Regions from separate parts of the Nocardioides terrisoli genome, predicted to be linked through region 2. Evidence: predicted binding sites of a transcription regulator. Region 2 holds the regulator's gene; the other holds the start of a gene.

Region 1 (15,516 bases), 440 kb from region 2:
GGCGCCGCTGACCGAGGAGGAGCTGGCCGCCATCGACGGGCACGCGGTGGAGTCGGGCGTGAACCTCTGGGCCCGCCAGACCGAGGACTGAGCCATGGACGACGAGCAGGACCACTACTTCAGCGCCGACCCGGCCAGCCCCTTCCAGCGGGTGCCGATGCGCGCCGACGTCTGGGGGCACTGGCTGGAGCTGACCACCGGGTCGGGAGTCTTCGCGCGCGGCCGGCTCGACATCGGCACCGGTGTGCTGCTGCGCGAGGTGGGCCCGCCGGTCACCGCCGGCTCGGTGCTCGACCTCGGGTGCGGCTACGGCGTGATCGGGCTGGCTGTCGCCGTGGCCTGCCCGGACGCCGTGGTGACGGCGGTGGACGTCAACGAGCGGGCGCTGCTGCTGGCCAACGAGAACGCCGCGGCGCTCGGCGTCGCCGACCGGTTCCAGGCAGTGCTCCCGGACGCGGTCGACGCGGACACGTCGTACGACGAGATCTGGTCCAACCCACCGATCCGGGTCGGCAAGTCCGCCCTGCACGAGCTGCTGCTGCATTGGCTCCCGCACCTGGTGCCCGGAGGCTCGGCGACGATGGTCGTTGGCAAGAACCTCGGCGCGGACTCGCTGACCCGGTGGCTCACCGAGCAGGGCTACCCGACCGACCGGATCGCCAGCGCCAAGGGGTTCCGAGTGCTGCAGGCCCGCCGCCCCTGACCCGTCGCCCATGAAGATCTGCCGATCGGGCATAGTCAGGTCATGGGAACCAAGTTCGTCTACGACTTCGCCGAGGGCGACAAGGACCACAAGGAGCTGCTCGGCGGCAAGGGCGCGAACCTCGCCGAGATGACCAACATCGGGCTGCCGGTGCCTCCCGGGTTCATCATCAGCACCGATGCCTGTCGCGCGTTCCTCGTCGACGGCACCCTCCCTGACGGCCTGCGCGCCGAGGTCGACGAGCACCTGGCCAGGCTCGAGCAGACCATGGGCAAGCGGCTCGGGCAGTCCGACGACCCGCTCCTGGTCGCCGTGCGCTCGGGTGCGGCGGTGTCGATGCCGGGGATGATGGAGACCGTCCTCAACGTCGGTCTCAACGACGAGTCCGTGGTCGGGCTGGCCCGTACAGCCGACGACGAGAGGTTCGCCTGGGACTCCTACCGCCGGCTGGTGCAGATGTTCGGCGTCACGGTGCTGGGCATCGAGGGTGACGTGTTCTCCGGGGCGTTCGACGCGCTGAAGCAGGAGCGCGGCGTCACCGAGGACCCCGAGCTGTCCGCGGACGACCTGCGTGCGCTGGTCGCGACGTACAAGGCACTCGTCGAGCAGCACGCCGGCAGGCCTTTCCCGCAGGAGCCCCGCGAGCAGCTCGACCTCGCCGTCGACGCCGTCTTCCAGTCCTGGAACACCGACCGGGCCCGGCTCTACCGTCGCCAGGAGCGGATCTCCGACGATCTGGGCACTGCCGTGAACGTCGTCGCGATGGTCTTCGGCAACCGTGGTGCCGGCTCGGGCACCGGCGTGGCCTTCACCCGGGACCCCGCGAGTGGCAACCAAGGCGTCTACGGCGACTACCTCGAGAACGCGCAGGGTGAGGACGTGGTCGCCGGCATCCGCAACACCCTGACGATCGCCGACCTCGAGCGCATCGACAAGACGTCGTACGACGAGCTGCTCCGGATCATGGCGATCCTCGAGAAGCACTACCGCGACATGTGCGACATCGAGTTCACCATCGAGCGCGGCAAGCTCTGGATGCTGCAGACCCGGGTCGGCAAACGGACACCGGAGGCGGCGTTCCGGATCGCCCGGCACATGATCAGCGAGGGGCTGATCGATGAGGACGAGGGTCTGCGCCGGGTGACCGGCGCCCAGCTCGCCCAGCTGATGTTCCCCCGCTTCGACGAGGCCGCCGAGCGCACGCTGCTCGCCACCGGCATGGGGGCGTCTCCCGGCGCCGCGGTCGGCAAGGTGGTCTTCGACTCGGCGACCGCGGTCGAGTGGGCCGCGCGGGGCGAGGACGTCATCTTGGTGCGTAAGGAGACCAACCCCGACGACCTGCAGGGGATGGTGGTCGCACGCGGCATCCTCACCAGCCGGGGTGGCAAGACGTCCCACGCAGCCGTGGTGGCACGCGGGATGGGCCGCACCTGCGTGTGCGGCGCCGAGGCGCTCGACGTCGACGTGTCCGCCCGGTCGGTCCAGGTCCGTGACGGCGGGGTCGTCAACGAGGGCGACGTGATCTCCATCGACGGCACCACCGGCGAGGTCTTCGCGGGCGAGGTGCCGGTGAGCGACTCGTTGATCGTGCAGCATTTCGAGGGCGAGGTGCCGGCCGCTTCGAACGACCTGGTCTCCGCCGTCGCCCGAGTGATGGAGCGCGCCGACTCCGGACGCCGATTGCGGGTGCGGGCGAACGCGGACACCCCGGAGGACGCGGCCCGGGCCCGGAGGTTCGGTGCCGAGGGGATCGGACTGTGTCGCACCGAGCACATGTTCCTCGGTGAGCGACGCCAGCTCGTCGAGGACCTCATCGTCGCCGACAACGAGACCGAGCAGCAGGCGGCACTGGATGCCCTGCTGCCGCTGCAGCGACAGGACTTCACCGAGATCTTCGAGGCGATGGACGGCCTGCCGGTGACGATCAGGCTGATCGACCCGCCCCTGCACGAGTTCCTCCCCGACCTCACCGAGCTGTCGGTCGCGGTCGCGCTGCAGGAGCAACGTCAGCAGCAGGGGGGTGACCCCGTCGACGACCGCGACCGGGTGCTGCTCGAGCACGTCCGCCGGCTGCACGAGCAGAACCCGATGCTCGGGCTCCGCGGCGTCCGCCTGGGCATCCTGATCCCGGGGCTCTTCGTGATGCAGGCACGGGCGATCCTCGAGGCCGCGGCGGACCGCAAGGCCGTGGGTGGTGACCCACGGCCGGAGATCATGATCCCGCTGGTGGCTAGCGTGCGCGAGTTCGACGTCATCCGCCTCAAGATCGCCCAGGTCGCCGCCGAGGTGGCGGAGGAGCGCGGAGCGGTCGACCACCTCGTCGGCACCATGATCGAGCTGCCCAGGGCGGCGATCCTCGCCGACCACATCGCCGAGTCGGCCGACTTCTTCTCCTTCGGCACCAACGACCTCACCCAGATGACCTGGGGCTTCTCTCGTGACGACGTGGAGTCGTCGTTCTTCTCCACCTACCTCGACAACGGCATCTTCGACATCTCGCCGTTCGAGTCCCTGGACACCCAGGGCGTCGGCGAGCTGGTGCGGATCGGGACCGAGAAGGGACGGTCCGCACGTCCCGGCCTGCACGTCGGGGTGTGCGGCGAGCACGGCGGCGACCCGCGATCGATCCACTTCTTCCACGGCGTCGGACTGGACTACGTCTCCTGCTCGCCGTTCCGGGTGCCGGTGGCGCGCCTGGAGGCGGGACGAGCGGTGGTCTCCGAGCAGCGATGACCGCGGCGACCTCGGAGCGGACGCGGGCGGCTGCCGCGAGGTGGCTGGGCCTGCTCGACGACGACCAGCGGGCGAGCGCGACGTACTCGTTCGACGACGTCGAGCGGATGCGCTGGCAGTACACCCCCGGGCCTCGTGGCGGGCTGATCCTCGGCGGAATGACCGACCCGCAGCGCGCCGCGGCGCTCGACCTGGTGGCGACCGGGCTGAGCGACTCGGGGTGGGCCCGGGCCCGGGCGGTGATGGACCTCGAGACCGTCCTGCGTGCGGTCGAGCAGCAGGCCGGCCGACCTGGCTGGGAGCGGCGCGACCCGGGCCACTACTGGCTCTCGGTGTTCGCCGATCCGGCCGACGAGGTCTGGGGCTGGCGGCTGGGCGGCCACCACGTCTGCGTGCACGTGAGCGTCGTGGGGGACTCGGTGGCCGCGCTGCCGTTGTTCCTCGGCGCCAACCCGGCGACCGCCCCGGATGGCACTCGGCCGCTGGCCGCCGAGGAGGACGCCGGCCGGGCACTGCTGGAGAGCCTGGACGCCGACCAGCGGGCGGTGGCGGTCGTCGCGGACCACGCTCCCGCCGACATCATCACCGGCAACGCCGTACGGGCCGAGGTGACCGCGGTGCCGCGCGGCATCGGGTACGCCGACCTCGACCCCTCCCAGCGCGACCTGCTGTCGAGGTTGGTCGGGGTCTACACGGGGCGGCCGGCGCAGACCGTCACGTCCACACTTGATCGGTCGACCTTCGCCTGGCTGGGCTCGGTCGAGCCGGGGGAGGGGCACTACTACGCCGTCCGCGCCGACAGCCTGCTGATCGAGTTGGACAACACCCAGACCGGAGCCAACCACGTGCACACGGTGGTCCGTGACCTGCGCCGTGACTGGGGAGCCGACCTGCTCGCGCAGCACTATCGGGACCAGCACCGCTGAGGGGAGTCGAGCCGGCTCCAGGGCTGTGCGCATGTGCGATCTGACATCCGGATGACCCCGATGGCTCTGGGACGCCTGCCTTGAGGCCGCCCTGCAATCCGACCCCTATATCTCTCTTGAAATCGAACAGATGTTCGAGTATCATGAGTTCATGACACTGGCTCCGCATCGTGACGACCCGGCGTGGCCCGGTGAGTCGGCGCTGCCGATGGAGGACTGCTCGCCGGTAGGGCTGGCACACCGGATCCGCGACGCTCGCGCCCGGGTCGCGGCAGCGGAGACCGAAGTGGTGGTGCTGGCGTTGGCGTGGGCCGATGCGCATCCTGAGCTGGGCGATGACGGTCAGCCGGTCTCGCCGACCCGGGTCGATGACGACGCGTTGGCCGCCCATTTCGTCGGGATCGACCCTGAGCAGTCGCTGGACTCTCCCGCGTGGGCCGGCCTGCCACCGGTGGCCTGGGACGCGCCGGCCGGGCTGGCTGCAGCATGCGGGTTGTCCACGGCCGCTGGGCGGGGGTTGCTTCGGGACGTGCTGGTGCTGGCCCACCGACTGCCGGCGATCTGGGCCCGCACCCGGGCCGGGCAGGTGCCGGCCTGGCGGGCCCGGATGATCGCGACCGAGGTCGCCGGCGCGCCCGACGACGTGGTCGCCGCCATCGATGCCGCCCTCGCCCCGGTCGCCGACCGAGCCGGGCAGATCACCGTACGGCGCCTGGTCGGCGAGGTGATGCTGAGGCTGTATCCAGAGCAGGTGGAGGCAGCCAGCCTCGAGGCCTTGGACCGTCGATACGTGCGCTTTGACAAGGAGGCGGTCGGCCACACCGGAGTGAGCGGGATGGACATCCGCGCGGACTACGCCGACCTCGACGACCTCGACACCACCCTGACCGCGCTGGCCGAAGTGCTCGACCGGGTGCACCCCGACGCCGCCCACGACACCCTGGCGGTCCGCCGAGCCCGCGCCCTGGGCGTGCTCGCCGACCCTGCCCTGGCCCACCAGCTACTGACCGACGTTGAGACCAGCGCACCGGCTCGCATCCCGGGCCGGTCGCGCACCGTGCTGGAGCTACGGATCAGTGACCTGGCCCTGCTCGGCCTGGACCCCGTCGGCCACTGTCGGCCCGAGACCACCAACGGGTTCGTCACTCTGGCCGAGCGCATCGCCGCCTGGTGCGGCCGCCCAGCCACCGATCTGACCGTGCTCCCGGTCCTGGATCCCGACGCCCACCGGGCCAGCGACGCCTATCAGGTGGTCGGTCGGCTCCGCGAGATCGTCGACCGCCGCGACCGGCACTGCCTGTTCCCCTACTGCACCCATCCCGCGACCGCCTGCGACCACGACCACGTCCACCCCTACGCCACCGGCGGATCCACCTGCACCTGCAATCTCATCCCGCTATGCCGACACCACCACCGCCTCAAGACCCACGCCGGCTACCACGCGGCCGTCGTCGAACCAGGCGTCGTCACCTGGACGACGCCCCACGGTCACCGGTTCGTCGTCAATCGCACCGGCACCCTCCCTTCGGACCGTCCACCACCCCTGGGGGCACGCACCAGCTGCTTCCAGGAATCGGGCCGCGCCGGTGGTCGGACAGGCTCACGACCGTTCGCTGCTCCCGGCCACACGCTCTGCCAACAGGCCGAGCCCCGGTCCACTCAGGTCTGAGAGCGCCTCCGAGCGGCCGGCGACCGCGACGAGCAGGGCCTCCCCGGGGCCGGCGACCTCCGGACCGCTGCCGCTGCTCCAGTCGAGGTCGGTGGCCACCAGCCGGAGGCCGCGGACGTTGCCCGGTGCCGGCAGCGCACGCGCACGGGGCGCGAACTCGAGCGCCGCGACCAGCCGACCAGCCGGCACGCTGCGAGGGTGACCGAGGGCCCGTCGGATGTCCTGGTGGTGGATCAGGGTGTCGGTGAGCGCGATCCGGCCCCCGAACATGGCGGTGATGCCCCGGGGTACGGCGTGCTGGCGCAGGCGTGCGACCAGATCGTCGGTGCTCCGTCGGCGGGTCTGCTCGACGAGGCGCTGGTTGCTGCGCTCCAGCGACAGCCTGGACCGGGCGAGGAGCGCGAGCAGGCCAGGCCAGCCGAGCTCGTCGTAGCTCGGCACGTGGCCGGCCACGTCGCGCACCGACCAGCGCGGGCACAGGGAGGGCTGCGACCAATCCTCGTCGGTGAGGGTCGCGAGGTAGTCGGCAAGGTCCCGGCGCTCTTCCGTGGCCAGTGCCATCACGTCCGCCATCGGCCCAGCGTAGGACGAGACGCCCGAATCAGATATCCGTTCGCGCTCGGCGTGCGCGACCGAGAGAATCCATCCCATGGGTCACGTCGACGTCGCCGGAGTGCGCTACCAGCTCCCCGACGGCCGGGTGCTGCTCGACGATGTGTCCTTCCGGGTCGGCGAGGGCGCGAAGGTGGCCCTGGTCGGCGCCAACGGTGCCGGCAAGACCACGCTGCTGCGGATCGTCACCGGCGAGCTGACGCCGCATGCCGGCGCGGTCACGCGGTCCGGTGGCCTCGGCGTGATGCGTCAGCACGTCGGTGAGGGCGCGACCACGGTCGCCGAGCTGCTGCTGTCCGTGGCACCACCCCGGGTCCGGGCGGCGGCCGCGGAGGTGGAGCGGCTCGAGCTCAGGCTGATGGACACCGACGACGAGGCCACCCAGCTGAAGTACGCCTCCGCACTCGCCGAGTACGCCGACGCAGGTGGCTACGACCTCGAGGTGGCCTGGGACAGCTGCTGCACGACCGCGCTCGGCCTCTCCTTCGACCGCGCCAAGTACCGTTCCCTGGGCACTCTCTCCGGCGGCGAGCAGAAGCGCCTGGTGCTGGAATACCTGCTCGCCGGCCCCGACCAGGTACTGCTGCTCGACGAGCCGGACAACTACCTCGACGTCCCGGGCAAGATGTGGCTCGAGGAGCGGATCCGTGAGTCCAGCAAGACGATCCTGTTCATCAGCCACGACCGCGAGCTGTTGAGCAACACCGCCACCCGGATCGTGACGGTCGAGCTCTCGAGCGGTGGCTCGGGTGCCGGCAACTCCACCTGGACCCACCCGGCCGGGTTCGGCTCCTACCACCAGGCCAGGCGGGAGCGGTTCGCCCGCTTCGAGGAGCTGACCAAGCGCTGGGACGAGGAGCACGCGAAGCTGCGCGCACAGATGCTGATGTACAAGCAGAAGTCGGCGTACAACTCCGACATGGCCTCGCGCTACCGCGCTGCACAGACCAGGCTGCACAAGTTCGAGGAGGCCGGCCCACCCATCGAGCAGCCCCGCGAGCAGCAGGTCACGATGCGGCTGCGCGGTGGGCGCACGGGCAAGAGGGCAGTGGTCTGCGAGGATCTCGAGCTCGACGGTCTGATGAGGCCCTTCGACCTCGAGGTCTGGTACGGCGAACGGGTGGCCGTGCTCGGCTCCAACGGCTCGGGCAAGTCCCACTTCCTGCGGCTGCTGGCCGCGGGAGGGACCCGTCCGGAGGCCGAGCACCTGCCCGTCGAGGACATCGAGATCGCTCCCGTGGCGCACGCCGGGACGGCGAAGCTGGGGGCCCGGGTGCGCCCCGGCTGGTTCGTCCAGACGCACGCGCACCCCGAGCTGGTGGGCCGCACCCTGCTGGAGATCCTGCATCGCGGTGACGCCGGCGTCGACGGGAGGGGCCGCACGGGGATGGGGCGCGAGCAGGCGAGCCGGGTGCTGGACCGCTACGAGCTCGCGCACGCCGCCGAGCAGACCTTCGACTCGCTGTCCGGCGGTCAGCAGGCGCGGTTCCAGATCCTGCTGCTCGAGCTCTCAGGGGCGACCCTGCTGCTGCTCGACGAGCCGACCGACAACCTCGACGTGGAGTCGGCCGAGGCACTCGAGGCCGGACTGGCGACGTACGACGGCACCGTGCTCGCGGTGACCCACGACCGTTGGTTCGCAGCGTCCTTCGACCGCTTCGTGGTCTTCGGGGCCGACGGGGCGGTCTACGAGTCACCCGAGCCGGTCTGGGATGAGACGAGGGTCGAGCGGGCGCGGTGAGCCGCCTGCCCGACTACCCTCGCCGGGTGTCTGCCGACCGGGTTCCCGCGCCTGTGCTGGTGTTCGGCGGGATCGTCTCGGTGCAGTTCGGCGGCGCCCTGGCCGCCACCCTGGTCCCGCAGATCGGAGCAGGCGGGTCGGTCCTGCTCCGGGTCGGCTTCGCGGCGCTGATCCTGCTGGCGGTCAGCCGGCCGACCCTCCGCGGGCACACCCGTGCCGACTGGGCGACGGTGGTCGCCTTCGGGTTCGCGCTGGGGCTGATGAACTGGAGCTTCTACGGCTCGCTCGCCCACCTGCCGCTCGGCGTGGCGGTCACGGTCGAGTTCCTCGGCCCGCTGGTGCTGACCACGGCGCTGTCGCGCCGGCCGCTGGACTTCGTCGCGGTGGCCGCTGCCGCCGGGGGCGTGCTGCTGATCTCGCGGGCGCTGAGCATCCCCCTGGGCGACCTCAGTTGGGTCGGCCTGCTGCTGGCGTTGACGGCCGGCGCCTGCTGGGCGGCGTACATCCTGCTCAGTGCCCGCACCGGCGCGGCCTTCGCCGAGCTTGACGGCCTCTCCCTCGCGTTGTGCGTGGCTGCCGTCGTGGTGCTGCCGGCCGGCCTGGCCGGCCACGACGTGTGGACCGCGGACCACGTGGCCAAGGGCCTGGGGCTCGCCGTGCTGTCCTCCCTGCTGCCGTACTCCCTGGAGCTGCTGGCGCTGCGCCGGCTCAAGGCTGCGGTGTTCGGCATCCTGCTCAGCGTCGAGCCGGCGGTCGCGGCGCTCGCCGGGCTGCTGGTGCTCGGGCAGACGCTGACCGGGACCCAGGTGGCCGGATTGGCCTTGGTGGTGCTCGCCAGTGTGATCGTGATGGGGGTGGGCAAGGGCCCCGAGGAGCCCGGCCGGATCGAGGCGACGTGATCCGGCTCGACCCCCGTCAGTCGGGCAGCAGCCCTGCAGCCACCAGGTCGCGACGGAGCTGCTCCGGCGATGCGAACACCACGGCCGTCATCCCCAGCGCCCGCGCCGTCGTCACGTGTCGCGGGCTGTCGTCGGTGTAGAAGAGTTGATCAAGGGGGACACCGGAGCGCCGCGACAGCAGCTCGAAGATCGCTGGATCCGGCTTCGCGACCCGTTCCTGCCCGGACACCACGATGTCTGCGAAGAGATCGAGCCAGGCGAACCGTTCTCGGGCGTGGTGGAACGTCTCCGCCGACCAGTTCGTCAGGGCGAAGACGGGGACGCCGCGCCTGTGCAGCTCTCGGACCAGGTCGACCGCACCGTCGATGGGCCCGACCAGCGAGGCGACGAAGTTGCGACGGTAGGCCAGCAGGTGCTCGGCCCACTCCGGGTGTGCGGCGATCGCCTGCCGCTCGCTCTCCTCGAACGGCATGCCCTGGTCCTGGAGGTGGTTCCAGGCACGGAAGTCGTACGACGCCAGGAATCGCCGCGCCTCGTCCATCCCGACGGCTCGGGCGATCGCGTGCTCGGGCTGCCAGTCGATCAGCACGTTGCCGAGGTCGAAGGCCGCTGCGGTGATCACCCGGCGGACCCTACCCGCGGTCTGGAACCGGTGGAGACGACCCGGACCGGCCGCACGACGCTTGTGTCATGTGTCACAGTTCCGCCATGGAGCCCACCGCGTCCGGCACCGATCCCACCCAGCCCGATCCGACGCCGCCTGATCCGACCCACCTCGACGACCGGCTGGCCCACTGGGCAGCGGTCGACCCTGACGGCGAGGCGCTCAGCTACCTCGGCCGGACGTGGACCTGGCGCGAGTGGGACGACCGGGTACGCCGGCTCGCGGGCGCGCTGCGGTCGTGGGGGATCGGTCGTGGCGACGTCGTGGGGAGCCTGGACAAGAACCATCCGGCCACCGTCGAGCTCACCTTCGCCGCCGCGTCGCTCGGCGCGGCGACGGCCATCTTCAACTGGCGGCTCGCCGGCGAGGAGGTCGACTACGTCGTCAACGACTCCGGCGCCCGGCTGCTCCTGGTCGGCACCGAGCTGATGCCCCTGGTGGAGAGCCTGAGTGACCGGCTGACCGCGGTGGAGCGGATTGTCACCGTGACGCCCGAGGGCGGGGAGGACGACCAGTACGAGTCGGCCCTTGCCGCTGCCGCTCCGGCCCCTCGTGGTCGGGACGTCACTCCTGACGACGTGTGCCTGGTGATGTACAGCTCGGGCACCACCGGGCATCCCAAGGGAGTGATGCTCACCCAGCGCAATGTCCTCGAGCACACCCGGCACGCCCACGACGGTTGGTCGTTCGAGCCCGGCGACAAGAACATGGTTTCGATGCCGCTGTTCCACGTCGGCGGCTCGTCGTACGTCCAGTTCGGCGTCCACGACGGCGTCCCGACGGTGATGACCAGGGAGCCCGACGGCGCCTCGCTGGCCGGCGCGATCATGGCCGGCGCCAACCGCACGTTCCTGGTTCCGGCGGTCCTCGCGCAGGTGCTCCAGTCCGGCCCGGACGCGATCGCCCTCTTCGGCCGGCTCAAGACCTACTGCTACGGCGCCTCGCCGATGCCGCTGCCGCTGCTCCGGGCGGCGATGGACGCCTGGCCGGAGACCGACTTCATCCAGGTCTACGGGCTCACCGAGGTGTGCGGGGTGATCACCCACCTGATGCCCGACGAGCACCGAGAGGCGCTGGCGACCGGGCGCGAGGAACGGCTGACCAGTGCCGGCCGGCTGCTGCCGGAGGCGGAGCTGCGGGTCGTCGACCCGGCCACGCTGGCCGACGTACCGACGGGCGAGCACGGCGAGCTGTGGTTCCGGACCCCGCAGACGATGAAGGGCTACCTCAACCGGCCGGAGGCGACCGCCGAGGTGATCACCGAGGACGGTTGGCTGCGCACCGGCGACATGGGGAAGGTGGACGCGGACGGCTACGTGTACGTCGAGGATCGGCTCAAGGACATGATCATCTCGGGTGGGGAGAACATCTACTCCCCCGAGGTCGAGCGGGTGCTCGCCGAGCACCCGGGCGTGGCCGAGGTCGCGGTCATCGGCGTTCCCGACGACCGGTGGGGCGAGGTGGTGAAGGCGGTGGTGACCCGGGCGCCGGGCGCTGAGGTGACCGAAGACGAGCTGGTGACCCACGCCCGCGAGCACCTGGCCCACTTCAAGTGCCCACGCTCGGTCGACTTCGTCACAGAGATGCCGCGCAACCCGACCGGCAAGATCCTCAAGCGCGACCTGCGCCGGCAGTACTGGGAGGGGCACGACCGCAGCGTCATCTAGACGAGCGACCGCCGTCCTCAGCGGCGGACCCGGATGATCCCGTGGGCGCCTCGGCCGGCGTCGACCATCAGGTGTGACATGAACGGGTAGTGCCCGGGTTGGCGGAACGAGATCTCGACGAAGCCGCCCTGCGCGGGGCCGAGGCTCAGCACCTGGGCCGCACCGTGCTCGGGGTTGCCCCGTCGCAGCAGGTAGGCGCCCTCGGAGAACACCGTGTCGAACTGCCCGCCGACCACGTGGAACGAGGTGGGGCGGTCGGGGCCGGCGTCGAGCACCCAGATCCGGATCCGCTGGCCCACCCGGGCGGTCAGCGGATCGGCGTCGTACTGGTCGGCGTACCCGTTGAAGACGACGGCGTCGGGCCTCTCGGCCAGCACCTTGGCGACATCGACCGAGCCACCCTGCGCGCCGAGGTAGAGCTCGGACTGCAGCAGCACATAGCTGTGCGCCACCGGCGGGAGGTGCGGCGGGTCGATCACCACCGCGCCGAACATGCCGTTGGCGACGTGGACCGCCATCGGCATGGTCGAGCAGTGGTAGAGCCAGATCCCGGAATGGTGGGCGGTGAAGCGGTAGGTCAGCGCCTGTCCGGGTGCCAGGGTGCGCATCGGACGATCCGGTGCGACCTGGCCGGCGTGGAAGTCGATCGAATGGCCCATCGGGGTGTCGTTGACCAGCCGGATCACGAACCGGTCGCCGATCCGTCCGTGCAGGGTCGGGCCGGGCATCGTGCCGTTGTAGGTCCACAGGTCCTGCCGGACGCCCGGCGCCACGGCCGACTCGACGTCGCTGACGGTGAAGGTACGGCGGATCACGCGGCCGTGCGGGAGCGCCGGCAGCACCGGGTCATGCGCCCGGAACCCGGCCGGAGGACTCTTGGAGAGGTCGACGGGTGCCGCGGCCCGATGGTCGGCGCTCGTCGTGCCGCCCATGTCCATCCCCGGCATGTCGTGCCCGGTGCCGGAGTGCCGCACGGCCGCCAGCCCGGTCACCCGGACGTGGAACACCATCCCCAACTGTCGGTGCCCGGGCATCGAGCACCAGCCCTCGATGTCGCGACCCACGACTCCGGCGTTCACCGTGGCGGACTCCCCGGGTCCCAGCCGCGGGCTGTGCGCGCCGGAGTCGAGCACCAGGTCGTGCACGTCGTGGGCATCGGTGTTGCGCAGGTCGATCACCAGCCGGTTGCCGGCCGGGACACTCACCGTCGACGGGGTGAACCGCATGTTCGCGGCGCGCACGACGACGTGGGTGGTGTGGCCGGTCGCGACCACCCCATCGGCGGAGGAGCGGTGCTCGGTGCCGGCAAGCGCGGCCGGGTCCAGAGCAACTCCGACGGCCACGGCGAGCACCACGACCGCGAACCCTGCTGCGGCCAGGCCGGTGATCTGACCGCGGGGCCTCTCGCCGGCAACCGGCGCCGGACCGGTACGCCGGGCAGCGGGCACCTCTCGGGCGGCCATGGACGCGGCCCCGTCACGAGCCTGGCGGGCAGCCCGCATCGCGGCGAACATCAGCGGGAGGAACGAGGCGAGTGAGACGAGGACCGTCACCGACACCAGCAGCCGCACCATCGCCGGGACCGGCAGCAGGCACACCACGAGTCCGGCGTTGACGACCATGACCCGGAGGGCGCTGCCGCGGTCCAGCACGGTGTTCGCAGCGCGGGCGCCGGCCGGGCCTCCGCCGACCGCGACCGGGATCAGGTAGGACAGGGCGCCGAGCAGCACCTGCGCCCCGAAGCCGGCGGCGAGCGCGGGCGTGAGAGCCTCCAGGAGCTCGTGGGCGGCCATCCAGCCGGGCGCCACACCGACACCCACGGCCAGGGCGACCACGACGCCGGTGAGCCAGCTGACCGCGGCCAGCACCGACCAGGTCGGGAAGTGCAGCGGTGGCTTGCTGCGCATCGCCAGCGCGAAGGGCCGCGCGAGCACGACCAGCCCGGCGGCGTACCCCAGCAGTCCGAGGGTCACCAGCAGGCGTTGCCCGACCAGGCAGCCGCCGACCGCCACCACGATGCCGCCCAGCAGCACCCACAGGGCGCGCGCGGCGATCGTCTCCGCCCCGACGACGATCCGGGTGCGCAGCATCGTCGGCCAGAGGGTCACCATGGTGCCCATCACGGTCAGGCCCATCCAGCCGAGGACGTTGACCACCACGTGCGCGGTCATCAGCCGGGCATGCCAAGGCATCCCCGCGCCGCGCACCATCAGTACGCCGAAGAGCACCCCGACCGGCAGCAGTGCCGCCGAGGCGACGTAGAACCGCACGGTCACTGCGAACCGGGAGCCCAGAGCGCGGCGTAGCTGCAGCACCAGCGAGACCCCGTGCCATCCGACCGCGGCCACGACCGCGGTCCCGCCGGCCGCGGCGACCTCCCAGTGGACGCCGGTGACGCCGAGCACCACGACCAGGGCACCCAGGTTCAGCAGCACCAGTCGGACGGTCCGGTTGCGGTACGCCGACGAGGTGGGCGCGGTGTGCAGCAGTGCGTCGGCGAAGTGCTGGCTCCAGACCAGGATCGAGTGGGTCACCGCACCGAGCAGCAGCAGGTGGAACATCAGCCATCGTGGCGCGGCGAGCTCGCGGTGCACGAGCGCGACCACCACGACGGCGAGCAGCCACAGCACCGCGGGGATGTCCCGCATCGGGTTGAAGCGCCTGCGCGCACCGACCTCGACCGGTCCGTTCGCGATCCTCATCGGACCCCCGTCCGGCGGGCACGAGCCAGGGACCAGACGACCAGGCCCGCGAAGGACAGCAGCGCGGCCTCGTTGAGGACACCACCGAGCTGCCAGCACTGCTGCTGCCCGAGGGCGTCACCGATCCAGAGCCGGAGCAGCAGCGACACGTGCAGCAGCGCCAGAGGCGCCCACATCAGCGGGTGATAGGGGAGTGGCCGGCGCAGCACCGCCGGGAGGATCACCGGGGCGTGGGCCATGATCATCGAGATGGTGAAGCCGAGGAACACCGCATGGATCACCGCGTCGTACGCCGGGCCTCCGTACGACGATCCGCTGACCAGCCACACCGCGCCGGCGACGAGGAGCCATAGGTACCCGCCGAGCATCCCGGCGGCGGTGTAGCGCGGCAGCCCGGTGGACCTGATCGTCCGCCACGCCACGTCGTGCACCGCCAGCCAGCCGGTGAGCACCAGCAGGGTCAGCCCGAGCAGGGGGTGACCCGCGGACGGCCACAGCAGCGCCGCCACCACCCCGCAGGTCAGCAGCCCGGAGAGCAGCACCAGGGTCGGCCCGGCGCCGGGGCCCATCGCCAGCCGGGCGAGCTCGAGCCGTTCGCCGGCGATGGTCAGCACCAGGAAGGCGGCCAGCCACGGCAGCAGCGTCGCCATCGGCGTCCCGCCGAGCCACATCAGGGCCGCGCCGGTGCCCAGCACGGCGCCGTGCGCCTGCACGAGCACCGCATCGTCGCGCTGTCGTCGCCACAGCGGCACGTAGATGGACGTCATCGCCGCCATCCCGGCGACCAGGGCTGTTCGACCGACCACCAGGGGAAGCGGCGTGACCAGCAGCAGGCTGCCGACGCCGAGGAGGGCCGGTGCCGCCAGGGCACGTCGCTCGCCCAATGCGATCGCGCGCTCGAGGCACACGACGGTGCCGACGAACCCCAGCGCCATCACCATGCCGTGGACGTCGGGCAGCCGACGGGCGCTCACCGGCGCCGGCACGCCCAGCAGGATCAGCCCGGCGTCGAGCCCGGCGAGCAGCGCGACGGCTGCCGGCAGGAGCAGCCAGGCGCGGGATCCCGTGGGTCGCTTGGCACCACCGGCCTCGGCCGGGGCCGGGTGCAGCAGCGTCACGGCTGGTCTCGCAGGTCGAGCAGGCAGGCTCCCGGCTCGGCGAACGGCCGCAGCTCGGCGTCGAGGTCGGTGGCGCCGTACT
Region 2 (15,516 bases):
CGCTTCACCGTCGGCCACTGACTCGCACGCACACCCCCCAGCGTTGTCCGTCGCGACCCGATGACAAGGTTTTCTGTGGCATGTTGCCGGGTGCGGAACGGACAGCCGGACTCGCTGCCCGAGCAGAACCGATCCGACTGGGGCCGACTGGGCCGACTGGGGCGACTGGGGCCGTGCGCTGATCACCGAGAGACACGACGTGGTCCGCGAGTGCCCCGCGATCGACCGGCTCGGCCGCGACCAGATACTCGCCGCGATCGACGCGGTCCACACCGCCGCCCCGACCGCGTGCCAGCATCACCTCGTGCGCAACGAACACCGCCTCCCGACTCAGACGTCCGAGTCCCGCGCCTTCGCGGAGCGGGTGCAACTGGTCATGAGCCTGACTTCGCGCCTCAACCTGCTGCCGCTCGACGACCTCGATGCGCGCCGGGCGCTGCTTGCGCAGATCTTCGGCAACCCCCTACCCGACTCGCTGTCGATCCTGCCGCCGTTCTACTGCGACTACGGGCTCGGGGCGACCTTCGGGGACCGGGTGTTCATCAACCAGGGCTGCTTCTTCCTCGATCTCGGTGGCATCACCCTCGGTGACCGCGTGATGATCGGCCCCCGGGTGACCCTGAGCACCGCCGGCCATCCCGTCGAGCTCGACGAGCGGTACGACTTCATCACGCACGCGCCCATCGTCATCGCCGACGACGTCTGGATCGGCGCCGGCGCCACGATCACGCCGGGAGTGACCATCGGGCACGGCTCGGTCATCGGCGCCGGCGCCGTCGTCGCGAAGGACGTATCGCCGCTGAGTGTGGTGACTGCCACCAGCCTGGTCGAGCGCAAGCTCCTGAAGCCGCGGTCGGGCGGCACCACCTGACGGCTCGTCATCCGGGAAGGAGATCCCGCTGATGCCAGCTGCCCTGCTTCCCGCCGATGTGTGCCGGTTCGGCCCGCCCGGCCAGGCGGAAGCCGGCCTTGAGCAGCACTCGCCGAGAGGCCGCGTTGGCGTCGGCTGTGGCGGCCCGGACGGTGCTGACCCCGTGGCGCGATACGGCGAGCGCGCAGAGTTCGCGCACGGACGCGGTCGCGACGCCGCGGCCGGAGGCATGTTCCGCGACGCGGTAACCCAGCTCGGCGACCCCTTCCCCGACGAAGATCAGGTTGAACCTGCCGAGCACCGATCCGTCCTCGGCGACGCGCACGTAGTACGCGCCTTCGCCCGCCTGCTGCTCTGCGAGCCGGGCATCGTGCTGCTCGGCGAAGTGCTCGAAGTAGTCGTCGCCACGGTCGGAGATCGAGGCCGCGAAGTAGGACCGATTCTCGGACTCGAAGGCCAGGATGGCCGGGGCGTGATCGGCACGCAGGGGTTGCAGCTCAGCCATCCCCCGAGGTTAACCGGCGGCCAACTGATCGCTGCCGACTCGTTGGTCGAGTAGCAAGCGCCAGCGACGGTATCGAGGTCCGGGCACCCGGGGCTACCGTCGAGGCATGGTGGTTCCGCCGGAGCGCCGTTGCCTGCCGCTCGAGGTCGAGATGATCTCGCTGCACCGCCAGCGCCGGCCTGCAAGGCCATCGCGCCGAGCCGGCCAGCACAGGTCGTTCCTGTCACGGATCGCAGCGATGCTGCGCGCCCTCAGGAGACGCGCCTGACAAGCGGGGCCGCCGAGCCCGGCGGCGCGGCCACCGGGCATGCTGGCTGCGTGAACGACTTCGCGGACCTGACCTCGACACCACTGACGAGCGACATCGTGCGAGGTGCGCTCGAGCTCGAGCAGACCGCCCGCGGCATCCTGCCCCACCGACTGCCTGCGTGGGCGCGGCGGTACGCCGACGGCCAGCTCGCCATGGCCGAGGCACAGCCATCCGGCGTACGGCTGGCGTTCCGTTCGCGGGCGGCCCGGGTTCGGCTGGAGACCGTTCCCACCAAGCAGGTCTACACGGGTGCACCACCGCGCCCGGACGGCGTCTACGACCTGGTGGTGGACGGCCGCAGGACGGCGCAGGAGACCGCGGTCGGCGGGGACACCCTGACCATCGACATGGCGACCGGAACGGCCGACGTCACGCCTGGTGAGGCTGCGGTCGTCGAGTTCACCGGACTACCCGGCGACGACAAGGAGATCGAGATCTGGCTGCCGTGGAACGAGCGGACCGAGCTCGTCGCGCTGAGCACCGACGCCCCGGTCGAACCCTCGCGGGACGGTGGCCGCCCCGTGTGGCTGCACCACGGCAGCTCGATCAGCCACGGGTCCAACGCAGGCAGCCCGACCGGCACCTGGCCGGCACTCGCGGCCGCCTTGGGAGGATTCGACCTGGTCAATCTCGGGTTCGGTGGTAGTGCGCTACTCGATCCCTTCGTCGCGCGGGTCATCCGCGACACCACGGCCGACCTCATCAGCGTCAAGATCGGGATCAACATCGTCAACACCGATCTGATGCGCGTGCGCGCCTTCGTGCCGGCGGTGCACGGATTCCTCGACCTGATCCGCGAGGGCCACCCGCACACGCCGCTCCTGGTCGTCTCCCCGATCGCGTGCCCCATCCACGAGGACACGCCGGGCCCGAGCGAGATGGACGTGAGCGGTCTTGCCGAAGGTCGGCTCCGCTTCCGGGCCGCCGGGAGCCCGGCCGAGGTCGCGAGCGGCAAGCTCACCCTCCAGGTCATCCGCGCAGAACTGGCCCGCATCGTGCAGCAGCGCGCCACCACCGACCCGCACCTCGGCTACCTCGACGGACTCGAGCTGTACAGCGCCTCAGATGCCGCAGCGCGGCCCCTTCCCGACGACCTGCACCCGGACGCGAAGACCCAGCAGCAGATCGGTGAGCGGTTCGCGCGGCTGATGTTCGACGGCGGGTCGTTCCGGAGCACAGCACCCTGACCCGCCGAACGCGGAATGCGTCCTCGTCGCGTTAGCTCCGCGATGTGGTGGCCCGACGCGTTGCGCCGGACCACCACTGGGGAGCTGATCAGCTGCAACCGCTGGTGCTGCCGCAGCCCTCGCAGACGTAGCAGGAGCCGGCGGGGCGCATCTTGGTGCCGCAGGTCATGCAGAGCGGGGAGTCGACCGCGGTGCCGGTGATCTTCTCCAGGAGCTCGGCGCTGGTGTGCGCGCCGGAGGTGTCGACCTTGGCGCCGGGCGCCTCGGCCGGGGTCTCCTCGACGACCTCCTCCACCTTCGGCGTCGCGATCAGCTCGGCGGCGCTGCCGGTCTCCTCGACGGGCTCATAAGAGCCGGTCTCGAGGTGGCGCTGCCGCTCTTCGGCCGAGTAGATGCCCAGCATCGACCGGTCCTCGAAGGACAGGTAGTCCAGCGCCAGCCGACGGAACACGTAGTCCATCAGCGACTGCGCCATCCGGACGTCCGGGTCGTCGGTGAGACCGGCTGGCTCGAAGCGCAGGTTGGTGAACTTCGAGATGTAGGTCTCCAGCGGCACGCCGTACTGAAGGCCGATCGACACCGCGATCGAGAAGGCGTCCATCACGCCGGCCAGCGTCGAGCCCTGCTTGCCCAACTTGAGGAAGATCTCGCCGAGCTCGCCGTCGTCGTGGGCGCCGGAGATCATGTAGCCCTCGGCGCCACCGACGGTGAAGCTCGTCGTCCGCGCCGCCCGCGACTTCGGCAGCCGCTTGCGGAACGGCTTGGCGACCTCGACCACCTTGACGGCCTCGGCAGCATCGCCTGGGCCCGTGGTCAACGACTGATCGGCCTTCGCCGAGTCGGACTTGCCGTCCGACAGCGGCTGGCCGACCTTGCAGGCGTCCCGGTAGATCGCGGTCGCCTTGAGGCCGAGCTTCCATGACTGCAGGTAGATGTCCTCGACCTCCTCGACCGTCGCGCTCTCGGGGAGGTTGACGGTCTTGGAGATGGCCCCGCTCAGGAACGGCTGGGCGGCGGCCATCATCCGCACGTGGCCCATCGGCTTGAGCGCCCGGGCGCCCATCGCGCAGTCGAACACCTCGTAGTGCTCCGACTTGAGGCCGGGTGCGTCGATGACGTGGCCGTTCTCGGCGATGTACTCGACGATGGCCTCGACCTGCTCCTCCTGGTAGCCCAGGTTGCGCAGCGCCCGCGGGACCGTCTGGTTGACGATCTGCATCGAGCCGCCGCCGACCAGCTTCTTGAACTTGACCAGGGAGAAGTCCGGCTCGATCCCGGTGGTGTCGCAGTCCATCATGAAGCCGATCGTGCCGGTCGGCGCGAGCACCGAGGCCTGGGCGTTGCGGAAGCCGTTCCTCTCGCCCAGCTTGATGACCTCGGCCCACTCCTTGGTGGCCAGCTTGTGCACCTGGGCGTCGGCGACGTGCAGGGTCCGGACCACGTCGTTGGCGGCCTGGTGCTTGCGCATCACTCGCTTGTGCGCCTCGGCGTTGCGGGCGTAGCCGGCGTACGGCCCGACGATCGCGGCCAGCTCGGCACTGCGTCGGTACGACGTCCCCGTCATCAGGCTCGTGATCGTGGCAGCCATCGCGCGGCCGCCGTCGGAGTCGTAGCCCAGGCCCATCGCCATCAGCAGCGCACCGAGGTTGGCGTAGCCGATCCCCAGCTGACGGTAGTCGCGCGTGGTGGCGCCGATCGCCTCGGTCGGGAAGTCGGCGAAGCAGATCGAGATGTCCATCGCGGTGATGATCAACTCGACGGCCTTGGCGAACAGCGGCGCGTCGAAGGTGTCGTCGGGCTTGAGGAACTTGAGCAGGTTCAGCGAGGCAAGGTTGCACGAGGAGTTGTCGAGCGACATGTACTCCGAGCACGGGTTCGACGCGGTGATCCGACCGGTCTCGGGGTTGGTGTGCCAGTCGTTGATGGTGTCGTCGTACTGCAGGCCCGGGTCGGCGCACTCCCACGCGGCCTGGGCGATCTTGCGGAACAGCGAGCGGGCGTCGACGGTCTCGATGACCTCGCCGGTGCCGCGCGCCTTGAGCCCGAACTCGGTGCCGTCCTCGACAGCGCGCATGAACTCGTCGGTCACCCGGACCGAGTTGTTGGCGTTCTGGTACTGCACCGAGGTGATGTCCTTGCCGCCCAGGTCCATGTCGAACCCGGCGTCACGCAGCGCGCGGATCTTGTCCTCCTCGCGCGCCTTGGTCTCGACGAACTCCTCGATGTCGGGGTGGTCGACGTCGAGCACGACCATCTTCGCCGCGCGCCGGGTGGCGCCGCCGGACTTGATGGTGCCTGCGGAGGCGTCCGCGCCGCGCATGAAGGAGACCGGGCCGCTCGCGGTACCGCCGGAGGACAGCAGCTCCTTGGACGAGCGGATCCGGGACAGGTTCAGGCCGGCGCCGGAGCCGCCCTTGAAGATGAAGCCCTCCTCCTTGTACCAGTTCAGGATCGAGTCCATCGAGTCGTCGACGGAGAGGATGAAGCACGCGGACACCTGCTGGGGCGACTTGGTGCCGACGTTGAACCAGACCGGGGAGTTGAACGAGAAGTACTGGTGCACCAGCAGCCAGGTCAGCTCGTGCTCGAACAGCTCGGCAGACGCAGCATCGGCAAAGTACCCATTGTCCTCGCCGCCCTTGCGGTAGGCCGTGACCACGCGGTCGACCAGCTGCTTGAGGCTCCACTCGCGGGCGTCGGTGCCGACGGCGCCGCGGAAGTACTTCGTGGTGACGATCGTGGAGGCGTTCACGGACCAGAAGTCGGGGAACTCCACGCCGCGCTGCTCGAAGACCGACTCGCCGGTCTTCCAGTTGGTCTGCACGACGTCACGACGCTCCCAGGCGATCTCGTCGTAGGGGTGCACACCCTCAGTGGAGAAGACCCGCTCGATCTTCAGTCCCTTGGCTGCGCCCTTGCGCGTGCCCCGGCTGCTTGCCGTCTCGGTCATGTGCCCCTTCTTCCCTGCGATTTCGTGGTGTCGGACTTCTTCAGTTGTCGGCGCTGGTGCACCGTCGTTGGTTGCCCGGCGCGCAGCTTCCCCACTACGCACCGGGCGGCTCTTGGTCAGCCCGTGGGCTGAGCTTGTTCGGCGGCCGCACGCTCCGCGCGCAGCACCGCGATCTCGGTCTCGAAGTCCTCGGCGGACTGGAACGCCCGGTAGACGCTCGCGAACCGCAGGTAGGCGACCTCATCGAGCTCGCGCAGCGGTCCGAGGATCGCCAGCCCGATCTCGTGGGCCGGGACCTCGGCCCAGCCCCTGTCCCGCAACACGTCCTCCACCGTCTGGCCCAGTCGGGCCAGGTCGTCGGCGCCGACCGGCCGGCCCTTGCACGCCTTGGCCACACCTGCCACCGCCTTGTCGCGGTTGAACGGCTCGGAGGCGCCACTGCGCTTGAGCACGGTCAACTGCATCTGCTCGACAGTGGTGAAACGCTTCTCGCACTCCGTGCATGCCCGCCGGCGGCGAATACTTGCCCCGTCGTCGGACACCCGCGAGTCGAGGACCCGGGTGTCGGTGCTGCGGCAGAACGGGCAGTGCATCGCGGGCTCCTCTCGGACTTCGTCAAGCTGCGCGGCTGTGTGCTTCGCGGTGGGTCGAGCTGTGGAAAACTGCCATTCCCTGTGCGGAACTGCCTTTTTCTGTGGGACTAGATGTGGAAAACCACAACGGTGTAACTACTAGATGTAGTGGCTACGGTACGCCGGGGTGGGGGGCTGCGCAACAGCCCTCCCAGAAAAGTTCGGAGCACGTCGCACACACCGGAGAACCCGCAGGTCAGCGCCCTGCGGCCGGCTCCGGCCGGGCGTGTCGTGACCCGCGGAGGTGCCGCTCGAGTCCCGGATCCGGGTCGGGCGATGGCCCGCCCAAGGCCGGACTCCAGCAGAGGTGTCGTCCGGTCCTCGCGCGTCGCGGTGATAGGTCACAATGACGCTCGTGGGCAAGCACAGCGGGGGTGCACCACCTCCCCTCCCGACCGGTCGGCTGGCGTCGTACGCCGCTGCCGTCGTCGCGGCTGCGCTCGCGTGGGGCGTGCTCGTCTACTACGCCATCCAGCTGGGGCCGTCCGCGAAGGCCGGCGAGCTCGGCGCCTGGCTGCTGCTCGCGGTGGCGACCCTCGGCGCCGTGGGCTGCCTGTTCCTCGCGCTGATCTTCGGGGGCAAGTTCCTCGATACCCTCCGCGGAGAAGCGCCCGCTCCACGGCCGGTGACCGCCTCGGGGGGAAAGCACGGCCGACGGTGACCGCGCGGCACGGCACCGCCCCTGCCCAGGGCTCGCGGGCCCTCCTCGTCGTCCTGGCCTTCCTGCTGCTGAGCCTCGCCGGCTGTGGCTCCGCGGCCCCATCCATGGTTCCCGATCGCGACCTGGCTGCCTCGACCACCCAGTTCCGCAACCAGGAGGGCACCAGCGCGCTGCGCACCGGCGTGACCAACAACAGCCACCGGACCATCCAGGTCGGCACCGCGACCTTCCGCTGGCCGGGATTCGCCTGGCCCGCCGTACGCGTGTCGCAGGTGGTGCCGCCCGGCCAGACCGCCGCCTTCGACATGGAGTACGGCGCCGCCCACTGCGATCGTCGACCCCAGAGAGCTGCGTCGATGCTGGTCGGGATCGACGGCAGCACCCGGACGCTGCCGCTGCTGGTGCAGGACCGTGACCTGCTGCTGCGGCTCTGGCAGCGCGCGTGCGGGCTGCAGCGACTTGCCCAGGTGGCCTCGGTGCGGCTGGCCCACGGCCGCTTGGACGGCGCGCGCTACCGCACGTCGATCAAGGTCGACCGCCTCAGCGGCAGCGCACCGGTGCGGATCGTCGACGTCGGCGGAAGCGTGATCATCGACATGCTCGCGCCGGCCCGGCCGCGGGTGCTCGAGGATCACGACCACTCACTGCGGCTTCCCGTCACCTTCCGACCCTCCGACCGCTGTGACCCGCACTCGCTGAGCCAGTCCCAGCAGACCTTCCTGCTCTCGGCCTACCTCCGGGTGGGACGGGCGCCCGTGGTCCGACTGATCCTGCCGCTCTCCGCACGAGTGCAGGCGGACCTGCAGCAGATGATCGATCGCTTCTGCCACTGACGCCCGGCTGCTCGCTGCAGAACGGCTGTCCACAAGACGATCTCGTGGTGTAGCGCTGATGCTCGGTGGGTAGTGAAATGGGCACCTCTCTCGGGACAGGGGACCTGATGGTGCGAGTTCGACCCCGGCCGTTGGTGCCGGTGCCGCTGCGTGGGCTGTTGTGCGGGCTGACCTGCGGGCTGGCGTGCGCCCTGGCCCTGGTCGGCTGCGGTGGCTCCGCCACGCACTCGCCGTCCCCGTCGAACAGCCCGTCCGCCAGCCCCTCGGCTGTCCGATCCCCGGCGATCCCGCCGATGCCCTCGGCCGCCAAGGCGCACAGCAAGGCGGGTGCGGTCGCCTTCGCCCGCCACTACGTCGACCTGATCAACTACGCCCAGGCCACCGGCGACGTGAAGGCGCTGCGGGCCGTCGAGGCTGCGGGCTGCGAGTCGTGCACGCGGGTGAGGCATGAGCTCGAACGCATCTACGGAGCTGGGGGGTGGATCAAGGGCGGCGCATGGCGGATCGCCGACGTTGCCGATGCCCTGCCCAACACAGACACCGATGGATTCAACGTCGACATCGTGATCAAGACCACCCGTCAACGCGTGAAGAGCAGCCGCGAAGGGTCCGTGAATACAGTCAGTGGTGGCGCCAACGCAATCACCGTCTTCGTCTCGCCTAGCCACGGAATCGCTTGGAAGGTGTCGGAGTGGACCCGCGCAAAATAGTTCCGCTCGTCGGCATCCTGGCGCTCCTCGCCGCGCTCCTCGCCAGCGCACCAGCGATCGCCAGCAGCTGCAGCACGTCCGCCGATGGCGCAGCCGGCCAACTGCTCGTCCTCGGGTCGTGCAACTCCGATGGTCAACGGTCCGACAGTCATGGGACGACGAAGAACACATCGACCGCTCCGCCAGCGGAGGTGTGGGTTTGGCAGCCCATCTGCCGCCAGGATCAGCTTCACGTACCCGGCGGACAGGGACTGTGCACGAACTTGATGCGCTGCCCGAAGGGGCAGGAACTGATGCGGCACTACCGTGTGAGGCCGCTTCCCCACACGACTGCGGAGATGACCTGCATGCCCGCCGCGGTGGCCAACAAGCCCCAGATCACCCCCGGCCTGGTCGCCCGAGCCTTCCAACGCATCCCACTGCCCCACCCGAGAGCACTGGTACAACCCAGCAACACCACCCTGGTCAACCTCGAGACCATCTTCTCCACCCAGGCGACCCCGTTCACCCGCACCGTCACCCTGCTCGGACAACACGTACAGCTGGCGATCCGGCCGACCACCTTCACCTGGACCCACGGCGACGGCACCACCGCCGCCACCACCACACCCGGCGCGCCCTACCCCGCCAAGACCATCACCTACCGCTACCCCACCACCGCCCACCACCTCGACATCCACGTCACCATCACCTGGGCCGCCCACTACCGCGTCAACAACGGACCCACCCGACCCGTCCCCACCACCGTCACCACCACCGGACCCACCACCACCCTCGACGTCGTCGAGGCCACCCCAGCACTCTCCGGCACCGGACACTGACCCACGACCGCCGCTCTGCTTGGATGCATCCGTGTCCCGCCTCACCCTCAGTACCCGGCTGACCTTCGCCTACCTCGGCCTTGCTGCAGCCGACAGCTGGCTCGCTGGCTCCAGCCGCCCGCTCGCCGCGACGTCACGACGGCTCACCAAGCCGCTGCTGATGCCGACCCTGGCCGCCTCGCTGGCCACAGATCGGCGGGCGATGGGCTCTCCGCTGCGGTCCAGCACGTTGGTCGCGCAGGCGTGCGGCTGGGGCGGCGACCTGATGCTCCTACGCCACGGCACCGCGGCGTTCGCCGCCGGAGCCGGGTCCTTCGGCGTCGGCCACGACGCGTACGTCACCGGCTTCCGTCGGCACCGCGACCGCGGCACGCGCCTGCGCGACACGACCACGGCCAAGGTCGCGGCGGGTCTCGTCGCGCTCGGCGGACCGACCATGGCGATCGGGGCGTTCAATCAGGAGAAGGCGCTCGGGCCGGCCGTGCTCGGCTACACCGCGCTGCTCGCCGGCATGCTCGCGCACGCCGGCCATCTCGACCCGACCCTGCCGGCTCGCTCGAGGCGGCTGACGTTGGCGGGCGCGGCGCTGTTCGTCGGCTCCGACACCGTTCTCGGCGCGGGCAGGTTCCTGGTCAAGAACCCACCGCCTCGCCTCGAGTCGGTGGTGATGGCGACCTACACGGCCGGACAGCTGCTGCTCAGCAAGGGCGCGGCGCTCGCTGGCTGACCTCCACCGATCCGGCCCACCAGGGCGTCTCGACAAGCGTCGGGGGCGAACCGAGCGCATCGGTTCGCCCCCGCCTTCCCCAAGGACCAGCCTGCCGGGGGGTCGAAGTCCCGTGGCCGGTACGTCTCCTCAGCCAGCCGTGGCCGGCGTCAGTTCGTGGCGCCCGAGTCCAGCGGGAGCGCCAGCCGCTGACCGACCTGGAGCTCCGGACCGGACAGCGAGTTGAGCTGCTCGATGTGCGACACCATGTCCCGCACGTGCCCCGGGGCTGCGATCGACCCGGCCAGCCCGTAGAGGGTGTCGCCCGGACCGATCTCGACGATCCGCACCGGGTCGGGCGTCCCGGAGTCATGGGTGGCGGTGGCCAGCCCGCCGAAGGCGACCATCAGGGTCACCAGCAGAGCGAGGAACGCGACCAGGAACACCGCCCGACCGCGGCGGGTCAGCCGCAGCGCCGACCGGGTCTCGACGCGAGCCACCGGTCGCCGCACCGGCGCATCGGTGATCACGTGCAGCGGCCGCACCGGCCTCACCGTACGGATCGGGGAAATCGTCATCGTGCTCATTCGGTCCACCTCCAGGGAAGTGCCCGGCCCTCGTGGCCGGACGGAGTTCGCGACCCCTCTTCTGTGTTCTGGTCGATGTCTATCGGCGGCAACCGACAGTTTCGCCGGGCCCAGTCGATCAGACGTTCGATCGAACACATGTACGAGGTTAGATCACCTGTTCGAACCGGGCAAGAACATATGTTCGAACGGCGTGTCGCGAATCTTTTCTCCAAGACCACTGGTGGCAAACTGGGGAGATGAGCCGTCCCACGACCGGCGGCGCCCACCGGGGCCAGCGTGGCACCAGCCGCGCGGAGGTGCTGGCCGCGCTCCGCGACGCGCCCGACGCCTTGGACGTGCAGGCGATCTCGAGGATGCTCGACCTGCACGCCAACACCGTGCGGTTCCACCTCGACCACCTCGTTGCGGACGAGCTCGTCGAGCGGTCGGTCCGCACGGAGGGCCGGCGCGGCCGGCCGCGGGCGACGTACGCCGCGCTTCCCACAACCGACATCGACGAGGATCAGCGCAACTACCGACTGCTCGCCGAGATCCTGGCCGGGTTCGTCGCGAACACCCACGCCGATCCGTCCGCGGCATCCCGGGACGCAGGCAGGGCCTGGGGAAGCTACCTCGCGGAGGAACCACCGCCCCATCGTGAGACTGCCGCCGAGGATGCGGTCAACCAGCTGACCGCGCTCCTCGACGACGTCGGCTTCGCTCCACGGCGCAGCGACGGCAACCAGATCCGACTGGAGCACTGTCCCTTCCGGGAGGTCGCCGCCGACCGGCCCGACGTCGTCTGCTCGGTCCATCTCGGCCTGATGCAGGGCGCGCTGGAGAAGATGCGGGCACCGATGCGGACCGGCCGGCTGCTCCCGTTCGTCGAGCCCTCACTGTGCATCGCCGAGATCGAGCCGGAGATCGAGCCGGGGTGAGGACGAAGGTCCCTTTCTTTTCCACTACCAGCCTTGTAGAAAAGAAGGGGAAGGGAACGCGGACATGATGATCGTCTCGATCGCACAGCACCATCGACTCAGGAGCGGCGAGCGCGTGGTGCGTCAGACGAAGGCCGGCCTTCGATGAGCAGGCTCGCCCGCCGCTGGAGGCACGACCGCGCCGCGCAGCCCGGCGTCACCGAGGACCTGGTCGCCCGCGTCGACGAAGCGCTGGTTCGCGTCGAGCGGTGCCGGGCCGAGCTGGACCTCCTTGTCCGCCTGGAGGCCCCACTGCCGGTACGCCAGACGGCGTACCACCACCTCGAGCTCGCCTTCGACGCAGCCGACGGGCTGTTCCGCGAGGCGACTCGGGTCGCCAGAGCGCGCTCGTTCTCCGAGTGGTCGCAGTGGCGCCGCCGACTCTCCCGGCTCGACCGGAGCCGCCAGGAGAACCTCTTCGCCGGTTCCGACGCGCTGTCGGTCCTGGCGCAGGGCGAGGTCCGCGCCGTCGACACCGGGATGTCCGGTCCCTCGATCGGGGAGATGCAGCACGGGGAGTCCCGCCCCGGGGGCACCACGACGTACGGACTGGACATGGGGGTCGTGCTCGGCGGCCGCGCCGAACCCGCGGAGCCTGTCTCCACCGACCGTCCCGAGCACGCGCCGTCCGACCCGCACGCGTCCGTGGTCGCAGTGAGCCGCCGGCCGGCGACCGGTCCAGCAGCAGCCTGACCGACCGCAGGAGCCGCGTCGACGCATGGCTCGGTGCCCACGGCCCCGAGCGTGACCCGACACGCCGTTCGAACACATGTTTGAACCCCGCCCGGAATCGGTCTACGGTCTGACCCATGGCCACCAAGAGCACCACGAAGCGCCCCGCACGCAGCGCCAAGGGCGACAAGGACGCCACCAAGGAGCGACACGCAACCGTCACCGCGCTGCCCGACGCGGCGCCCGACGCGACCGGACTCACCCCTCGGCAGCAACGCATCCTGAACACGCTTCGCGAGTCGATCGAGCGCCGCGGCTACCCGCCGAGCATCCGCGAGATCGGCGACACGGTGGGCCTGGCCAGCTCCTCCAGCGTCGCTCACCAGCTGCGCGTGCTGGAGAAGAAGGGCTTCATCAAGCGCGACCCCAACCGTCCGCGGGCGCTGGAGGTGTTCATCCCCGAGCTGATGGCCGCCCGTCGCGCGATCTCCCACGCCGACTCCGGCGACGAGAGCTTCGACCCGACCGGGATCGGCGACGCGGTGCCCGGCGCTCAGTACGTCCCGCTGGTCGGCCGGATCGCCGCGGGTGTGCCGATCCTCGCCGAGGAGCAGGTCGAGGAGGTCTTCCCGCTGCCCAAGTCACTGGTCGGCGAGGGCACCCTCTTCCTGCTCGAGGTCTCCGGCGACTCGATGGTCGGCGCAGCGATCTGCCACGGCGACTACGTGGTGGTCCGCCAGGCCCAGACGGCGGAGAACGGCGACATCGTGGCCGCGATGCTCGATGGCGAGGCCACCGTGAAGACCTTCCAGCGCAAGTCCGGCAAGGTCTGGCTGCTCCCCCACAACGACGCCTATGATCCGATCGACGGCACCCACGCCACCATTCTCGGCAAGGTGACCGCCGTACTCCGCCGGGTCTAGGTGCCCTCCTGGCCGGCCTCCAGCGACGCGTGCCCCGCTACGGCGTCACGTCCGCGACCGGCTGAAGTCCTCCTGAGAACTCGATCGCGGCGAGGGGATGTGCTCGGGGTCACATAGGGGTAGTTTTTCCTGTGGCCGTTGCTCGGACGGCCACATTTCTCGGAAAGGGAGAACCCCTGTGACAAGAATTGCCCCGTCCGTCGCCGCGATCGCGGCGGCGGCAGCTCTCGCAGCCGCCACTACCGGCCTGCTCAGCCCGGCCCAGGCCGCCAGCAACGGCCGAAGCACCCTGCCCGGCAGCACCCCGGCCTGGGCGAAGGCCCAGCACAGGGTCGGCAGCACGCCCGGCTCGCAGCCTGTCGACTTCCGCGTCTACCTCGACTGGCGTGGCGGTGACGCCGCCCAGAAGCTCGCCGAGTCGGTCTCCACCCCCGGCAGTCCCGACTACGGCAAGTTCCTCACGCCCGCCCAGTTCCACCAGCAGTTCTCGCCCAACACCAGCACCGTGAACGCGGTGGAGTCCTGGCTGAAGGGTCAGGGCTTCAAGGTGACCTCGGTCCCCGGCAACCGCAAGTACGTCGAGGCGACCGGCACCGCCAGCCAGGCGGCCTCGGCGTTCAAGACCTCCTTCGCGGAGTACAAGGTGCAGGGCCAGACAGTGCGCAGCAACACCACCGCGCTGAGCATCCCGTCCACGCTCACCCACGTCGAGGCGGTGATCGGTCTCGACGAGTCGCAGACGCTTGCGATCCAGCACAAGGCGGCTCCCCCGCCGCCGGTGTTCGTGAACGCGCAGCCATGCTCGTCCTACTGGGGCGAGAAGACGGTCGACAACACGCCGACCCCGGACGGCACCGTGCTGCCGGCGACGCCCGACTACGCGTTCGCGCCGTGCGGCTATGCCGGCAAGCAGTTGCAGGGCGCCTACGGCATGAGCGGCGCGATCAGCAGCGGCAACGACGGCTCGGGTGTCACGATCGGTGTCATCGACGCCTACGCATCGCCGACCATCGTGTCCGACGTGGAGACCTACAGCGCGAAGCACGGCCTGCCGAGCATCAAGGGCCACTTCAGCCAGATCGTCCCGCCGGGCACCTACAACCGGGCTACCAACAAGCAGCAGGACCCGGGCGGCTGGTCCGGTGAGGAGACCCTCGACATCGAGGCCGCGCACACCATGGCTCCCGGTGCCGACATCGTCTACATCGGCGCTCCGAACAACTACCGCGACCTCGACGCGATCATGAACAAGGTCGTCGACAACCACCTGGCCGACATCGTCACCAACTCCTACGGGTACGGCGGCGAGGCACTGCCCACCGGCTACATCAAGCCGCAGCTGGACACCCAGGCTCAGGCGGCCGCGGAGGGCATCAGCCTGCTGTTCTCCTCCGGTGACAACGGTGACGAGACCGGCGGCGTCGACGGCGCCACCCCGACCCCTGACTGGCCGGCCTCGAGCCCGCTGGTGACCGCGGTCGGTGGCACCGCGCTGGGCGTGGACCAGGGCGACAGCCGACAGTTCGAGCTGGGCTGGGAGACCGAGAAGCAGACCCTGAACGCCGACGGCACCTGGAGCACTCCGTTCTACCTGTACGGCGCCGGCGGCGGCACCAGCAGGCTGTTCGCGCAGCCGTCCTACCAGGCCGGCGTGGTGCCGAGCTCCATCAGCCAGACCTACGGTGGTGCGCCGATGCGCGCCGTTCCCGACGTGTCGGCGCTGGCCGACCCGACGACCGGCATGCTGGTGGGGCAGACCCAGTCCTTCCCCGACGGTCACGCGGCCTACTCGGAGTACCGGATCGGAGGCACCAGCCTGGCGTCTCCGCTGTACGCCGGCATGCTGGCGCTGGCGATGCAGCAGGCAGGTCACCCGTTCGGTCTGGCCAACCCGGTGCTGTACAACGCGCGGAGCGCGTCGTACGACATCACCACTGCCGACAAGGCGACCTACCCGGGCGCAGTGCGTGCTGACTACGTCAACGGGGTGGACGGCAGTGCCGGGTACGTCTACTCGGTGCGTGGGTTCGGCGACGACGGCGACCTGACCATCCACGTCCGCAACGGCTACGACGACGTCACCGGCGTCGGCTCGCCCAACGGGCAGGCGTGGCTGGACGCGGTCGCCGGCCAGTAGGCAACACCGGATCGACGAGCATCACCCACGACGGAGGGGCCGGGTCTGATCC

Evidence for each region. The regulator LexA, encoded in region 2, represses DNA repair genes until DNA is damaged. The targets are predictions, from matches to a motif close to TCGAACANNTGTTCGA.
Region 1: a site for LexA is predicted at 4,485-4,500, ahead of Q9R13_RS10170 (HNH endonuclease signature motif containing protein). Genes of this name have one in related genera too.

The regions. Positions count from the first base shown of each region.
Region 1 is NZ_CP134227.1:2,117,367-2,132,882, reverse strand. Features, by position in the region: gene mgrA (L-glyceraldehyde 3-phosphate reductase) at 1-91, shown strand, start outside; gene Q9R13_RS10185 (class I SAM-dependent methyltransferase) at 95-703, shown strand; gene ppdK (pyruvate, phosphate dikinase) at 746-3,436, shown strand; gene Q9R13_RS10175 (DUF3500 domain-containing protein) at 3,433-4,362, shown strand; gene Q9R13_RS10170 (HNH endonuclease signature motif containing protein) at 4,514-6,031, shown strand; gene Q9R13_RS10165 (maleylpyruvate isomerase family mycothiol-dependent enzyme) at 5,963-6,604, opposite strand; gene Q9R13_RS10160 (ABC-F family ATP-binding cassette domain-containing protein) at 6,681-8,384, shown strand; gene Q9R13_RS10155 (EamA family transporter) at 8,411-9,283, shown strand; gene Q9R13_RS10150 (HAD family hydrolase) at 9,300-9,905, opposite strand; gene Q9R13_RS10145 (long-chain-fatty-acid--CoA ligase) at 9,992-11,614, shown strand; gene Q9R13_RS10140 (multicopper oxidase domain-containing protein) at 11,632-14,316, opposite strand; gene Q9R13_RS10135 (hypothetical protein) at 14,313-15,434, opposite strand; gene Q9R13_RS10130 (helix-turn-helix transcriptional regulator) at 15,431-15,516, opposite strand, start outside.
Region 2 is NZ_CP134227.1:1,678,157-1,693,672, forward strand. Features, by position in the region: gene Q9R13_RS07985 (NAD(P)-dependent oxidoreductase) at 1-21, shown strand, start outside; gene Q9R13_RS07990 (sugar O-acetyltransferase) at 377-871, shown strand; gene Q9R13_RS07995 (GNAT family N-acetyltransferase) at 879-1,376, opposite strand; gene Q9R13_RS08000 (GDSL-type esterase/lipase family protein) at 1,695-2,873, shown strand; gene Q9R13_RS08005 (vitamin B12-dependent ribonucleotide reductase) at 2,962-5,823, opposite strand; gene nrdR (transcriptional regulator NrdR) at 5,940-6,416, opposite strand; gene Q9R13_RS08015 (hypothetical protein) at 6,811-7,116, shown strand; gene Q9R13_RS08020 (hypothetical protein) at 7,113-7,949, shown strand; gene Q9R13_RS08025 (DUF6318 family protein) at 8,057-8,659, shown strand; gene Q9R13_RS08030 (hypothetical protein) at 8,998-9,480, shown strand; gene Q9R13_RS08035 (lysoplasmalogenase) at 9,512-10,207, shown strand; gene Q9R13_RS08040 (LysM peptidoglycan-binding domain-containing protein) at 10,357-10,773, opposite strand; gene Q9R13_RS08045 (helix-turn-helix transcriptional regulator) at 11,013-11,693, shown strand; gene Q9R13_RS08050 (hypothetical protein) at 11,838-12,425, shown strand; gene lexA (transcriptional repressor LexA) at 12,542-13,327, shown strand; gene Q9R13_RS08060 (S53 family peptidase) at 13,506-15,464, shown strand.